Regions from separate parts of the Corynebacterium mycetoides genome, predicted to be linked through region 1. Evidence: predicted binding sites of a transcription regulator. Region 1 holds the regulator's gene; the other holds the start of a gene.
What was found. The regulator LexA, encoded in region 1, represses DNA repair genes until DNA is damaged. The targets are predictions, from matches to a motif close to CGAACANNTGTTCG.
Positions count from the first base shown of each region.

Region 2: the regulator LexA is predicted to act here: its motif matches at 3,266-3,279, upstream of BLS40_RS09145 (HNH endonuclease signature motif containing protein).

Region 1 is NZ_LT629700.1:734,511-742,033, forward strand. It holds gene hrpA (ATP-dependent RNA helicase HrpA) at 1-3,003, shown strand, start outside; gene nrdR (transcriptional regulator NrdR) at 3,019-3,477, opposite strand; gene BLS40_RS11305 (hypothetical protein) at 3,538-3,660, opposite strand; gene lexA (transcriptional repressor LexA) at 4,150-4,836, shown strand; gene BLS40_RS03675 (DeoR/GlpR family DNA-binding transcription regulator) at 4,965-5,765, shown strand; gene BLS40_RS03680 (1-phosphofructokinase family hexose kinase) at 5,822-6,811, shown strand; gene BLS40_RS03685 (PTS fructose transporter subunit IIABC) at 6,816-7,523, shown strand, end outside.
Region 2 is NZ_LT629700.1:1,895,351-1,902,873, forward strand. It holds gene galE (UDP-glucose 4-epimerase GalE) at 1-774, shown strand, start outside; gene BLS40_RS09120 (helix-turn-helix domain-containing protein) at 782-1,027, shown strand; gene BLS40_RS09125 (hypothetical protein) at 1,024-1,281, opposite strand; gene BLS40_RS09130 (DUF4229 domain-containing protein) at 1,327-1,638, shown strand; gene BLS40_RS09135 (AEC family transporter) at 1,648-2,565, opposite strand; gene BLS40_RS09140 (YegP family protein) at 2,623-2,805, opposite strand; gene BLS40_RS09145 (HNH endonuclease signature motif containing protein) at 3,400-4,644, shown strand; gene BLS40_RS09150 (1,4-dihydroxy-2-naphthoate polyprenyltransferase) at 4,641-5,540, opposite strand; gene BLS40_RS09155 (glycosyltransferase) at 5,588-6,442, shown strand; gene menE (o-succinylbenzoate--CoA ligase) at 6,443-7,523, opposite strand, start outside.

The DNA of each region.
Region 1 (7,523 bases):
ATCCGCGACTGCATGGAGGCCATTGAGAAGAAGCGCTGGCGCGGCGTGGAGGTCACGCCGCTGTTCGGGCGGCTGTCGAACGCGGAGCAGCACCGGGTGTTCTCCCCGCACACCGGCCGCCGCATTGTCCTGTCGACCAACATCGCCGAGACGTCGCTGACCGTGCCCGGCATCCACTACGTGGTGGACACGGGGCTGGCCAGGATTTCCCGCTACTCCACGCGCACGAAGGTGCAGCGCCTGCCCATCGAGGAGATCTCGCAGGCCTCCGCGAACCAGCGCTCGGGCCGCTCCGGGCGCGTGGCCGACGGCATCGCGATCCGCCTGTACTCGGAAGAGAACTTCGACGCGAGGCCCGAGTTCACCGACCCGGAGATCCTGCGCACCAACCTGGCCAGCGTGATCCTGCAGATGATCTCGCTGCGCCTGGGGGATGTCAGTGAATTCCCCTTCTTGCAGCCGCCGGATCAGAAGTCCATCCGCGACGGCCTGATGGTGCTCCACGAGCTCGGGGCGATCTCTGACAAGGAGCGCGACGGCGCGCCGACCCTTACTCCCGTCGGGCGCGATATCGCGCGCATCCCGGTCGACCCGAAGATGGCGCGCATGCTGGTCGAGGCCAACCGCCTCGGCGTGCTGGATGACACCACGGTCATCGTCGCGTACATGACCATTCAGGACGTGCGCGAACGTCCGCTGGAGTTTCAGGCCCAGGCGGACCAGGCGCACGCCCGGTTCAAGGACCCGACCTCCGACTTCGCCTCGGCGCTGAAGCTCTGGGACTATATCAACGAGTCCCGCGACGAGCTCTCCGGCAACGCGTTCCGCACCCGGATGCGCCGCGAATACCTGCACTACATGCGTATCCGCGAGTGGTACGACCTAGTGCGCCAGCTGCGCGACGTGGAAAAGCAGCTCGGGTGGTCCCGCGCGGAAAACGTCGTGGGCGAGCGCGACCTAGATGCCATCCACAAGTCCCTGCTCACGGGGCTGCTGTCCAACATCGGCGCGCGCGACGGAAACTCCAAGGAGTTCCAGGGTGCGCGCGGCACGCGTTTCATGGTCTTTCCCGGCTCAGTGCTGGCGAAAAAGCCGCCGGAGTTCCTCATGGCCGCGGAGCTGGTGGAAACCTCCCGGCTCTGGGCGCGCGACGTGGCCAGAATCAAGCCGGAGTGGGTGGAGGCCGCCGCCGGCGACCTGCTCAAGCACAACTACTCCGAGCCGGTGTGGTCGCGCAAGCGCTCGGCCGCGATGGTGCACCAGACCTCCCTGCTCTACGGCCTGCCCATCGTGCGGGACCGGCTGGTGCCCTACCACCGCGTGGATGGGCCCGGGGCGCGAAACATGTTCATCCGCCACGCGCTCATCGGGGGTGATTGGAACCGCCACCACACATTCATCGACCACAACGAGGCCCTGCTTGCCGACGCCGCCGCGGTGGAGGACAAGGTGCGCCGCCGCGGAATCGTGGTGGACGAGGACACGTTGTTCGACTTCTACGACGCGCGCCTACCCGCCGATGTGACCACCGCGCGCCACTTCGACTCGTGGTGGAAGGCAAAGCGCCGCGAGGACCCCTCCTACCTGGACTTCGACCCAGACGAGCTGTTGCGCGGCGACGTCGACGCCTCCGCCGACTCCTTCCCCACGACCTGGCGGCAGGGCTCCATCGACTATCCGCTGCGCTACACGTTCGAGCCGGGGGACCCGTTCGACGGCGTCACCGTGGAAGTGCCCGTCCCGCTTCTCGCGGGGCTCGAGGCGGCCGGGTTCGACTGGCTCGTCCCCGGGCTGCGCCTCGAGCTGGTCACCGAGCTCATCCGCACCCTGCCGAAAGCGTTGCGACGCTCCGTCGTCCCCGCACCCGATTTCGCCAGGATGGCGCTCGCCCGGCTTGAGCCGTCCGGGACGCCTTCTACGCCGCTGACCGACGACCTCGCCGAGGCGCTCCGAGCTCTCGGGGGTGCAGGAATCAACGCGTCCGATTTCCGCCCCGAGGCGCTGCCGGACCACCTGAAGGTGACGTTCGCCGCCGTGGACAAGCGCGGCCGCGTCATCGACCACGACAAGGATCTCAGCGCGCTCAAGCGGCGCCAGGCCGGCAAGATCCGCTCGTCGGTGTCCAAGGCGAGCCGCGCCTCGGAAACGGCCACCGCCGCGAAGTGGACAGCCGACACGCTGGGCGCGGTCCCGGAGACGGTGAGCACCACCATCGAGGGTAACGCAGTCGACGCCTACCCCGCGTTAGAAGCCACCGCCGACGGCGTCAAGGTGACCGTCCACCCGACAAAGGCCGCGGCGGATGCGTCCATGGTGACGGCCACGTTGACGCTGCTGCTGCGGGAGATCCCCGTCAACGCCGGGCAGATGACGAAGGGGCTGCCGCTGCGTCAGAAGGTCGCAGTGGACAACTACCCGCACGGCGGGGCGGCCGGGCTTGTCGAGGACGCCCGGGTGGCCACCATCCGCGACCTCATGTTCGCGGCGGGTGGCCCCGTGCGTTCCCCCGAGCAGTTCGAGGCCCTGGTCACCGAGCTCAAACCGCAGGTGCCCTTCGGCGTGCGCCAAAATGTAGTCGCGGTAGCGCCCTCCCTGGTGCAGTTCGCGAACATGTCGACGGAGCTCGAGAAGTGGAGCGGCCCGGCGATCGATGACATGCGCGGGCAGCTGGCGTTCTACTTCCCGCCGCACGCGATCGCCACGCACGGGATGGAGCATCTGCAGCACGTGCCCCGCTACATCGAAGCGATGCGGATCCGGTTGGAGGACATGGCGCTTGATCCCGACAGGGACGCCGAGCGCCAAGACATCGTCGCGTCGACGCGCCGCTACCTCGACGCGAAGCTGCGCTCACTCCCCCGCGGCCGGGAGAAGACCCGGGCTGTGAGGGACATCCTGTGGCAGATCGAGGAGCTGCGTGTCAGCTTGTTCGCGCAGCGCCTGGGCACCCCGAAGCCCGTCAGCCAAAGACGGATAGAGAAGATGGTCGACGCGCTACGCTAACGAGCCGGCGGCGGGTCAGAAGTTCTCCCTGTCCCGTCGCCGCATGAGACGGATTTCCGACTCGAAGTCGTCAGCCGACTCAAAGGACTTGTAGACGGACGCGAAGCGCAGGTATGCGACCTCGTCGAGTGCGCGAAGCGGCTCGAGGACGGCGAGGCCGACATCGTTGGCGTCGACCTGCGAGCTACCGTGACTACGCACCGTCTCCTCCACCTGTTGGGCGAGGCGCTTGAGCGCGTCGTCGGACACGTCGCGGCCTTGGCAGGCGCGGCGGACGCCGCTGATGAGCTTGTCGCGATCAAACGGCTCGCTGACCCCGTTGCGCTTGACCACCATGAGGATGGCCTTTTCCACCGTGGTGAATCTCCCTCCGCAGTTCGCACACTCTCTCCGGCGACGGATGGCGGACCCGGCGTCGATGACGCGGGAATCGAGAACCCTCGACTGTTCGTGGTGGCAAAACGGGCAGTGCATGCCCCCGATACTACCCCCGGACGAGCGCCAGAACCTAGAGCCAGATCCTAGCGCTGGGAGCTAGCGCACCTGCGCCGAGACGACGTCGTGCGCCGCCCCATGGCCCTGGTCCGCCGGGTCCGCGGAGAATGCGCCACCGGCCGCCGAACCGAGGATCAGCGCGAGACCGAGAACGGCGCCCATGAGAATATCCGCGCGGTTTTCGTGGCGGGATTCGAATGCGGTCTCAGCCGGGATTTCCGTGGGCCGTGGCAGGCGAGGAACACGCTCATGAGTTCGATTATGTGGACTGAGGGTTCGAACACGGGTTGAGTGCGCGCGCGTGTGCGTCTCGGGGGCGACGTCCCACACCGCGACTGTAGTAGCCCGGGCCGGGTGGGCCGTGTGGGGAGTGTGAGCAGTGCTGGCACGATCGATCTGGATGGTCATGATTGTCTCCTTTGTTGTGTTGCCTTTAACTCTAAGGGCGAGTCGGACACCGTCGAACAAGCTACCGTTCACATGTTCGATGCCGTCTCTATGTTCGATTTATAGCACCTTGTCCAACACGTGTCCAGTGTCGCGCCAAGAATGTCGAACAAACTTGCCACTTCTGGTAGCTTTGCAAGCACGCCCGATGATGCGCCGCCGATGAAGTACCGATGAAGTAGCGATGAAAGTAGAGGAGAACCGATGCCCCGCAAGAAAGACGACCCGAGCACGCTTGACATGAGTGTCCTGTCCGACCGGCAGCGCCGGATCCTGGAGGTGATACAGGACGCGGTTGTGCTGCGCGGGTACCCACCCAGCATCCGCGAGATCGGCGACGCCGCCGGGCTGCAGTCCACGTCTTCGGTCGCCTACCAGCTCAAGGAACTGGAGAAGAAGGGCTTCCTCCGGCGCGACCCCAATAAGCCCCGTGCCGTAGATTTGCGCCACCTGCCCGATTCTGCGAAGCCCCGGAAGTCCACCGCCGAGGACGTCGTCGCCCCCGAGGATGCGTCGCAGCCGCGCTTCGTCCCGGTGGTAGGCCGCATCGCGGCAGGCTCCCCCATCCTGGCGGAGCAGAACATCGACAGCTACTTCCCCCTCCCGCAGGAGCTGCTGGGCGAGGGCGAGCTCTACATGCTCCAGGTCGTCGGCGAGTCGATGCGCGACGCCGGCATCCTCGACGGGGACTGGGTCGTCGTGCGTGCCCAGCCGGTAGCGGAGGAGGGCGAGTTTGTCGCCGCGCTTCTCGACGGCGAAGCGACGGTCAAGGAGTTCCACCGCGACTCCTCCGGGGTGTGGCTGCTGCCCCACAACGACGCGTTCTCCCCCATCAAGGGAGACGAGGCACAGATCATGGGGCGGGTCGTGTCCGTTTTCCGGACCCTCTAGGTCCCCTCCGCCCCCGTATGTAGCCCCGCTTGGGGGCATGCAAACACAAACACACCCAACCGGGCAGGTTTTGTTTGGAACAATGGCAGACGGTTTACTCCCCTCTCAGCCCCAAGGACGGCCCAGGCATGTACGCAGAAGAACGCAGGCGACAGATCGCGTCGTTGACCGCCGTCGAGGGCCGGGTCAACGTCACGGAGCTTGCACAGAAATTCGGCGTCACGGCGGAGACCATTAGGCGCGACCTCGCGGCACTGAACCGGGACGGCGTGATCCAGCGCGTCCACGGCGGGGCCGTGGCCAGCCAGTCCTACCTCACTACGGAGTTTCCGCTCGACACGAGGTTCCGCTCCGCATCCTCGGCGAAATCGGCAATCGCGCGCGCGGCGCTCGCTTTCCTTCCGGACCACCCCGAGGGCGGGATCTTCCTCGACTCCGGCACAACGATTCACGCGCTCGCCAGCATCATCGCCACGCACCCGCACGCGCCCTCCTGGCAGATCGTGACCAACTCCATCCCGATCGCCCTGGATCTGTCCGCGGCGCAGCTGCCCCACGTCCAGCTGCTCGGCGGGTCTGTCCGCGCGATTACGCAGGCGGTGGTGGGACCTACGGCGCTGCGCTCCCTCGCCCTTCTGCGCGCCGACGTGGCGTTTATTGGCACCAACGCGCTGAGCGTCGAGCACGGTCTGTCCACGGCGGACGCGCAAGAGGCGGCGATCAAGTCCGCGATGGTGACCAACGCGCGCACAGTGGTCGTGCTGTGCGACTCCTCGAAGCTCGGCAACGACTACCTGGTCAGCTTCGCCCCGCTTGACGACGTCGACGTAGTCATCACCGACGACGCCGCCCCGCAATCGATCCTGGACGAGCTCGCCCAGCACGGCGTCGAGGTCATTCTGGCAGGGGGAGAAACTACCCCCTCTTGACCAACCGGGCACATTCGGAAAGAATCGGGGGTAACGAGACCCCGAGGAGCCCCGCAGTGATAGTCACCTTCACTCCCAACCCGAGCATCGACGCCACACTCGAGCTCGACTCTCTAGAGGTGGGTGGCGTCAACCGCGCCCTCCGAGCTTGCCGCGAGGCCGGGGGCAAAGGCATCAACGTCGCCCGCGCCTGCGCACAGGCGGGCCAGCCCACGCTGGCCATCGCGCCCTGCGGGCCGACAGACCCGTTCACTCTGCTGTGCCGCACGGCGGACGTTCCGCTCAAGACGGTGCCCATCGACGGCACCGTCCGCACCAACACAACACTGTCGGAGCGCGGCGGCCGCACCACGAAAATCAACGAGACCGGCCCACTGCTCGGCAGCGCCGACGTCGCCCGCATCACGGACACCGTCATCTCCACCATGGCCGAGGGCGGAGCGGACGCGGTCGTCATGGCCGGCTCCCTGCCGCCCGGCGCACCGCTGGACTGGTACGCCACGCTCGCGCGCCAGATCCGCAAGGCCTGCCCGGGGGCGGTCGTCGCCATCGACACCTCCGACAAGCCGCTTGTGGCGCTGAGCGCCCACCTTGCCGACGCCGCGCCCGACGTGATGAAGCCCAACGCATTCGAGCTCGCCCAGCTCACCGACTCCGGGACCACTGGCCGCGAGCTCGAGCAGCAGGCCGCCCGCGGCGACTACGCGGAGATCAGCGCCCACGCAGAAACCCTGCGCTCCGCCGGCGTCAAGGAGGTCGTGGTCACCCTGGGTGCAGCCGGAGCGGTGCTGGTCACCGGGTCCGGCGCCTGGGCCGCCACCGCTCCCCCCGCCGCCGCGCAGTCCACCGTCGGCGCGGGCGACTCGGCGCTGGCCGGCTACATCATGGCGCGCGTCGCGGGGGAAGCGCCCGCGGAATGCCTGCGCCGCAGCGTTGCCTACGGCTCGGCGGCGGCCGCGAAGCCCGCCACCGGCATCCCCTCGCCGGCCGAGATCGACCTCGCCCACACAGACGTTTTCCCGCTCTCCACCTCCGAGAAGGACTGACGCCATGAGCCCCCAGTTAATCACCCCCGAACTCGTCGGCCTCGACGTCGATTTCGGATCCGCCCCCACCGATGTCATCACCCGCCTGGCAGGCATGGTTGCCTCCGCCGGCCGCACCACCGACGCGGCCGCGCTTGCCGACGGCGCCATCGAGCGCGAAGCCAAAGCCCCGACGGGTGTTCCCGGCCGCGTCGCCATCCCGCACGTGCGCTCCTCCGCCGTCGCCACGCCCACCCTCGCCTTCGCCCGGCTGGCCCGTCCGGTCGACTTCGGCGGCCCGGACGGGGACGCGGACCTGGTGTTCCTTATCGCCGCGCCCGAAGGCGGCGGCAAGGAACACCTGAAAATCCTGTCCACCTTGGCCAGGGCCCTGGTGCGTGGGGAGTTCGTCGATAAGCTGCGCGCAGCCGCGACCCCGAACGACGCCGTCGCGGAGATCATCGCCGTCGTCGGCGGAGCGCCCGAGCCGCCGAAGCGGGTGTACAGGATCGCCGCGGTGACTTCGTGCCCCACCGGCATCGCGCACACTTACATGGCCGCCGACGCCCTGGTTCAGGCCGCGCAGAAGCGTGACGACGTCGACCTGCGCGTCGAACCCCAGGGTTCCTCCGGCTACGACGCCCTCGAAGACTCCTTTATCCGCGACGCAGACGCCGTCATCTTCGCCCACGACGTCGCCGTGCGCGGCCAGGGCCGCTTCGCCGGCAAACCG
Region 2 (7,523 bases), 1.1 Mb from region 1:
GCTGCCAAGATCGTCGTGCCGGAGAGCGTCGAAAAGCCCGTCATGTACTACGACAACAACGTCGGCAAGGCGATCTCGCTTCTGCGCGTTATGTCCGCGCGCGGGGTGGGGAAGTTCCTGCTCAGCTCCACCGCGGCGATGTACGAGCCTGACCCGGATTTCATGGTCAGCGAATCCAGCACGGTCAATCCCACCAGCCCGTACGCGGCGTCGAAGTGGATGTTCGAGCGCGTGCTTGCCGATGCCGCCTCGGCCGGCGTCATCCGCGCCATCGCCCTGCGCTACTTCAACCCGATCGGCGCCGACCCGCAGCTGCGCACCGGTCTGCAGAATCCGGCGCCCTCGCACGCGCTGGGCAAAATGATCACTGCGCACGCCTCGGGCGAGCCGTTCACGGTCACCGGCGTGGACTGGCCGACGCGCGACGGCTCGGGCCTGCGCGACTACATCCACGTGTGGGACCTCGCCCGCGCCCACGTTCTGGCGCTGCGCGCGCAGCTTGGGGATTACGAGGTGATCAACCTCGGCACCGGCACGGGGACGACCGTTTTCGAGCTCGCCGAGGCCGTGGGCGTGGCCACCGGCACCCCGCTCGAGGTGCGTTCCGCCCCGCGCCGCGACGGCGACGTGGTCGGCAGCGCCGCGCGCACCGACAAGGCCGCGCAGGTGCTGGGCTGGAGTCCTGAGTACTCCGTCGCCGACGGCGTGCGCCACTCCCTTGCGTGGGCCCAGAAGCTGCCGGAGGTGCTGCGGGCCGAGGACGAGGCGAGGTAAGCGAGCCATGTCCGGACCCCGTAACAAGACCGGCAAGCCCGCGAGCGAGGACCCGGTGCTCATCGAGCTGGGGGAGCAGATCGCCCGTGCCCGCCGCGCCGCGGGGCGCCTGCAGCAGGAGGTAGCGGACTCCGCCGGCGTGTCGCGCTCGACGCTGCACACCATCGAGCACGGCGGGGCAGGCGTGCGCTGGGAGAAGGTCGCCGCCGTGGCCGCCGCGTTGGGCCTGGCTATGACGTTTGAGACGCCCTAGTCGTCGTCCTCCTCGAGCCGTTTGCGCCGTTCCTCTTCCTCCCGTTTGCGGCGCTCTGCTTCTTCCTGGGCGCGGCGCTGCTTGAAGCGATTCTTCTCGATGCTCCACAGGAACTCTTCGTCATCGTCGGGCCCCTTGATGGCGGGAGGCGCTTCGCGCTGCGCCCCGTAGCGCTTCGAACTGCCGGGGCCGAACGCGCGCCACAGCATCCACACAGCGAGGATGACGAGGAGCACGAGCAAGATTCTTCCCATGCCCTCCAACATACTGGGTGGGGGCATTGGGTAGGGTAGCGCCTTGTGAGTGATCTTCATGCCCCCGAGGTCGACCCCGGCGTGCGCGCCCGCGCCAACAAGGCGATCGCGGTGTACGGCGGGCTGCGCCTGGCGCTGTTCCTGGGTTTGACCGTGGTTATCCAGCTGGCGGCCGTGGCGATCGGCGCCCCGGTGCCGCTGATCATCTCCGCGCTGCTCGCGCTCATCGTGGCGTTCCCGCTGTCCATGGTCGTGTTTTCCCGCCAGCGCGTCGCCGCCGTCGGGGCGCTGGCCACCTGGCGCGCCCAGCGGGACGCCCGCAAGCGCTGGATCCAGGACGAGCTGGCGCAGCGCTAGGCGCCTGCGCTACAGCACCGCCGCGATGAACAGCATCGCCGGCAGCGACAGAAACGTCGTGAGGAACACCGTGTCGCGGGCGACGGTTTCACCGACCCGGTAGTTCGCCGCGTAGTTGTACACGTTTTGGGCGGTCGGCAGCGCTGCAAGGATGACGGCGGCGTAGAGCTGGTTGCCCTCCAACCCCGCCAGGGTGGCGATTCCCCAGGCCACGGCCGGCATCGCCGTGAGTTTCAGGGCGGTTGCGGTGAGCGTCGGCAAACGGTCTGGTCCGGACTTTAAGACGCTGCGGCCGTTGAGCGAGGCACCGAAACTCATGAGGATGAGCGGGATGGACGCGCCGCCGAGGATGCGGATTGGCGCCATCACGGGCTCAGGGACGGTCCAGCCGGCCGCGGAAACCGCGAAGCCCGCGATCGCCGCCAGCACCATCGGCGCCGTCAGGCCCGCGATGATGGAGTCGCGCACGTGATGCTTGCCGCTGCCACCCGCGTTGAGGCCGGCGATGATGAACGGGGAGAGCACCGCCATCTGCAACAGCACCGCGGGCACGACGTAGGTGGCGTCGCCGATGACGTACAGCGCGATGGGCAGGCCCATGTTCACCGAGTTGAAATAGCTTGACGACGCCGCCCCGGCCATCCTCGTCGGCACATCCTGCCGGAAGAAGATCATCGAAATGACCCAGAAAATCCCCATCGTGATCAGCGTGGACCCGAAGACCACGGCGTTCACAGGGGAGAGGAACGTGGAGGTGTCCGAGGTGGCCACGGACGAGAAAATCAGCGACGGCGTCGTCGCCCAGAACGCGACGCGGTTGAACTGCAGCCGCGCCTCGCCCTGGCCGATGATGCCGCGCCGCGCCAGCACGTAGCCGACACCGATGACGGTGAAGATGATGGAAAACCCGGTGAGTACGTCTAGCACTAGTCACCGCCCTCTCCGTAGAATCGCCGGGTTTAAGTGTATCCAGCGTGGGGCGTCCTACGCCGTCAGGTCTCTGATTTCGGCGTCTGCCGCCGCGCGCTGGACCGCCGCGGTGCCCTTGATAGCGGCCGCCCTGGATTCGTTGGCCTCGCCCGTCGCGACGACCTCGCCGTTGCCGGCCTTGAGACGGAAGCGGAACTTCCCGGACTTGTCCTCGCAAACTTCGAACTTCCCAGCCATCGTGCGCCTTTCTCATGCGTGTGGAAATGGATTTTCCGGACGCTACTCCTCGAAGTGGGGCTGCCAGAGCCCCGCAACGTGTACGTTTCCTTCGAGGTTTCTACAAAACCGCAGGGACTCCGCAGCGGCGGAGTGGTGCGTGCTTGCCGACGTCCACCCGCTGCCTCGGTACCCCGGGTTTGCAAAACCCCAGGAACTCCGCAGCGGCAGAGTGGTGCGTGCTTGCCGACGTCCACCTTTACACACGGTCGTCTCCGCAGGACTGTGCTGCAAAACCCCAGGAACTCCGCAGCGGCGGAGCGGTGCGTGCTTACCGACGTCCACCTTCACACGCTCGGTCGTCTCCGCAGGACTGTGCTGCAAAACCCCAGGAACTCGCAGCGGCGGAGCGGCTGAAAAATTTTCTCCGCGCCCCTTGACTTAGAACAAGCGTTCCACTAACTTGGAGCGCAGAATAGGTCGAACACTTGTACGGGGGTAGAAATGTCGACAGCAAATGAAACTTCGATCGAGTACAGTTCCACGGGTCGGGCGGGGGACATTGTCAGGGCGATTCGTTCCAACCAAACGTGGGCAGTGCAGTCCCGCGCGGAAATGCTGGTCGCTCTGGCCGATTTCGAGTATTTCGGACTGGCAGAGTCATTCGGGGAAACATCGACGGCGGGGTGGCTGGCTCGCGAGCTGAAGCTGGCGCCATCCACGGCGTTCGAGTACGTCAGCGTTGCGCGTCAGCTTCCTGACTTCCCGTTGCTCACAAAAGCCTTTAGGGGTGGTGAGTTTAGCTATTCCACCGTCCGTTTTCTGTTGAAGCACCTCTCTCCGGATAACGAGGCACAGCTCGTTGACCTCGCACAACGCCTGTGCTTCACAGAGCTTCGGCAAGCTCTGGCAGGCCTGGGTAGCTCACAGGAGGCCGAGAGGGAGCCCGATTACCACCACCGGGTGCGCCATGCGGACAACGGCGACGTGATCGTTTCTGCGCGGCTCAATGCCATGGACGGTGCGGCCTATCTCGCAGCATTGAAGATCGCGCAGCTGTCCAACTATGGGCTCGAGGACGTCGACGAGCATGACCTTGCCGATGAAGAGAAGGTTGAGGAGCTGCTGGCTGAGAAGCAGGCCCAACCGGAAGTGGACCCTGCGGAGGAGTTGGAGCCCGTTCCTCAAAAACGGGAATCCTTCTCCGATGCGCTCAAGCGCAGCTTTTCGCGCTTTGGGCCACCAGTGAAAGATGACATGCATTCGGCCTTACTTTCGATGATTGCCATGGTGCGCTCCCGCCCCGTGAGTGACCTTCGGGCACCCGGAGCTCACGTGAACATCATGATGACCACCAACGGCCGGACCTGGCTGCCGGGTAACCTTGCTGCGCCGTCGGAGACGGTGAAGAACTACCTCGACAACGCCATGCTCAGGCTGCATCTGCTCGACAACGATGGGGTGACCCTTCACCTCGGGCGCACCGCGCGCTTCGTCAACAACGGGCAGCTGCGCGCCTTGCTCGCGGTGTGGAACTACCAGTGCGCCATGCCGGGGTGTAGCCACACCCGCTTCCTCGAGGTGCACCACATCAAGGAGTGGAGTGACGGGGGCAGCACAAACTTGGAAAACCTGATACCCCTTTGCTCGTCCTGCCACTCGCGAGTGAGCAACAGGCAGGCGCACATCACCACCAACGGGCGCGACATTGAGTTTCGGTTCCGAGGAGGGCGGCGTTTCGTGTCCCGGGCGAGGCAGCTTCCGGAGGAGACAGATGCGTTCACGGGGCCGCTCGTGCCTCAATCAGCCATTGACAGGTCCGCGCCCGACCATGAGAGGGGAGGCGACTTCGATGATTAGGCGAACGCCAGCGCGACGGCGGTGACGACGGCCCAGACCAGCATCGCCCTGCCGTTGAGTCCGAGCACGGGGATAAGTGCCGCCCCGGTAGCACCACGCAGCACTTTCAACACAGACGCGACGGCGAGGGGCAGCGCGATCAGCGCCGCAAGCGCGGGCAGAGAGACCAACGCGAGAAACAAGGTGGCGATGAAGGGGGCGAGGGTGAGAAGGGTGAAGAGGCGTCGGGCCCGGGCGTCGCCAAGCCGCACTGCGAGGGTGTGCTTGCCGGCGACGGAGTCGGTGGGGATATCGCGGATATTGTTGGCTAGATTGACGGCCGCGGAGATGGAGCCGATGGCGAAGGCGGCCGCGAACCCGGTCCAGCTCACCACACCCGATTGAGTAAATTCGGTGCCCAAGACGGCGACAAGCCCGAAGAACACGAAGACCGCGGCCTCGCCGAGCCCCTGGTAGCCGTAGGGGTTCTTGCCGCCGGTGTAGAACCACGCAGCCGCGATGCAGGCCGCCCCAACCACAATCAGCCACCACGCTGACATCACCGCTAGGATCGCGCCGGCCACTGCGGCGACGAAGAACGCGACAAACGCCGCGCTTTTCACGCGCGCCGGGGCGGCGAGGCCGGAGGCGGTTAGTCGGGTGGGGCCGGTGCGATCGTCGTCGGTGCCGCGGATGCCGTCGGAGTAGTCGTTGGCGTAATTCACGCCTATGATGAGCGCCCACGCGACGATGAGCGCCAGGAATGCCCGACCCAGGTGCGCGCCGTTGTTGGACGCGGCGGCGCCCGTGCCGACGATGACTGGGGCGAACGCGTTGGCCCAGGTGTGGGGGCGAGCGGCCTGTAACCAGTCTTGGGCGGTAGCGGAATAGTTTGGAGCGGTCATGGTCTCCATCATGCCCGCGCCCGGCGGGGTCGGGGTCATCCGTACTAGTGTTAGCCCTCATGTGGATTGACTACGCCGCTCGCCAAGCGCTGAACTCGGTGGGGGCCTTCGTGCGGGCGCCGCGGCTAAAGCTCGCGGCTAACGCTACGTCGCTGTCTTTCCCTCAACAGGGCGACACCGTAATTTCCCTGACCACTCACGGCAACCGCATGTCGGCTTCGGTGGCTGCGATTACGTCGCTGTTGATGGGCACGGAGCTGCTTCCAGTGTTCCTCTGGCTGGATCGCGACGATTTCGAGGCGGACTGGCCGGAGGGGTTGCGGGGCTTGGTAGATCGGGGACTTCAGGTTCGTTGCTCGGACGGTGCTTTTGGTCCACACACGAAGTATTTTGGCACCTTTTCCCAGTTCGCCGGCACCGACACGCGTGTAATTACGGTCGACGACGACATGATGTACCCGCGCTGGTTCGCCCCAAAACTGCTCAACGCCTCGGACGCGGACCCCGACCTTATCGTGGCGTACCGCGCGCACCTGATGACGTTCGACGGCGACAAGCTTGACAACTACCGGCGGTGGAAGGCGGTGTACACCACGGCGCCGTCGCATCGGCATTTCGCCACCGGGGTGTCGGGGGTGGCGTACCCTCCGTCAATGGTGGACTACGTCGCCAGCCTGGGGACAGAGTTTTCCCACCACGCACCCAAGGCCGACGACGTGTGGCTCAACGCGTGCGCGGTGCGCTCCGGCCACAAGGTGCGGCAGGTGTTCCCGCACCCGCGCGAGTTCTCCATCGTGCCTGGATCACAACGCACGGCGCTGGTGCGCAAGAACCTCGGGGGCGGCGGAAACGACGCACAGCTCGACGCAACGTACACCGAGGAGGATCTGGCGAAGCTCCGCGCAGGGGAGTAGCTAGACAAATAGCTCGGCGACGGCCGCGCGGTCCACCTTTCCCGGGCCCAGCTGGGGCAGGGCGGCGAGATGGCGCACCTCCTTGGGGACTTGCCAGCGGGGCAGGTCCGCGAATGCGTCCATGAGGTCGGCCACGGTGGCTGAGCCGGCGTATGCGGCGCAGATCCGGTGGCCGAGCCGCTCGTCCGGCACACCGACGACGCAGGCGTTTACAACCCCGTCGACGCGGAGCATGACGTTTTCGAGGACTTCGGGATGGAGTTTCAGTCCGCCCGAATCGATGATGTTGTCGAGCCGGCCGGAGACGGTGAGGTGGGCGTCGACAAGCGTGCCCGCGTCGGAGGTGGCGAACCAGCCGGGCTCCGCGAATGCCTCGTGGTCGCGGAGGTTGCGGTAACCGTGGGCGACCATGGGGCCGCCGAGGTGAATGCGGCCGTCTGCGACCCGGACTTTCGCGCCGGCGATCGGACGGCCGTCGTAGACGCAGCCGCCGGAGGTCTCGGAGGAGCCGTAGGTGGTCACGACATTGATGCGCAGCTTTCTCGCCGAGTCGAGCAGCGCCGGGTGCGTGGCCGCGCCGCCGACGAGGACCGCGGAGTACAGTCGCAGCGCGTCGATGCCCTCGAGCGAGCCCAGGGTTTTCCCCAGCTGCATCGGGGTCAGCGAGGTGTAGCAGCGCTCGCCGGTGTCCGCGAGCGAACGGGACTTGGCGGCGAAATCCGGGATGCTGAACCCGCGCGAGAGGTCGACGAACTCGGGCTCGGTTCCCGCCACCAGGCTGCGGACGAGCACCTGGAGGCCGGCGATGTAGGCGGCGGGCATGGCGAGCAGCCAGTGGCCCTCGCCCCCGAGGTGCTGGTGGGTGGCGTCCGCGCTGGAGATCAGGTTCGCCGCGGTCAGCTGGGCCCCCTTCGGGGTGCCCGTCGAGCCGGAGGTGGACACTACCAGGGCGATGTCGCCGTCGATACGCTTGCCGACGCCCTGCGTGTTCCTCAGCACGTTCGCCCGCGCCGGGTCGTCGGTGGGGACAGGCAGCAGGCTGCGCTGCCCGGCCAGCGCCTCCTCGATGTCGGGCAGGATC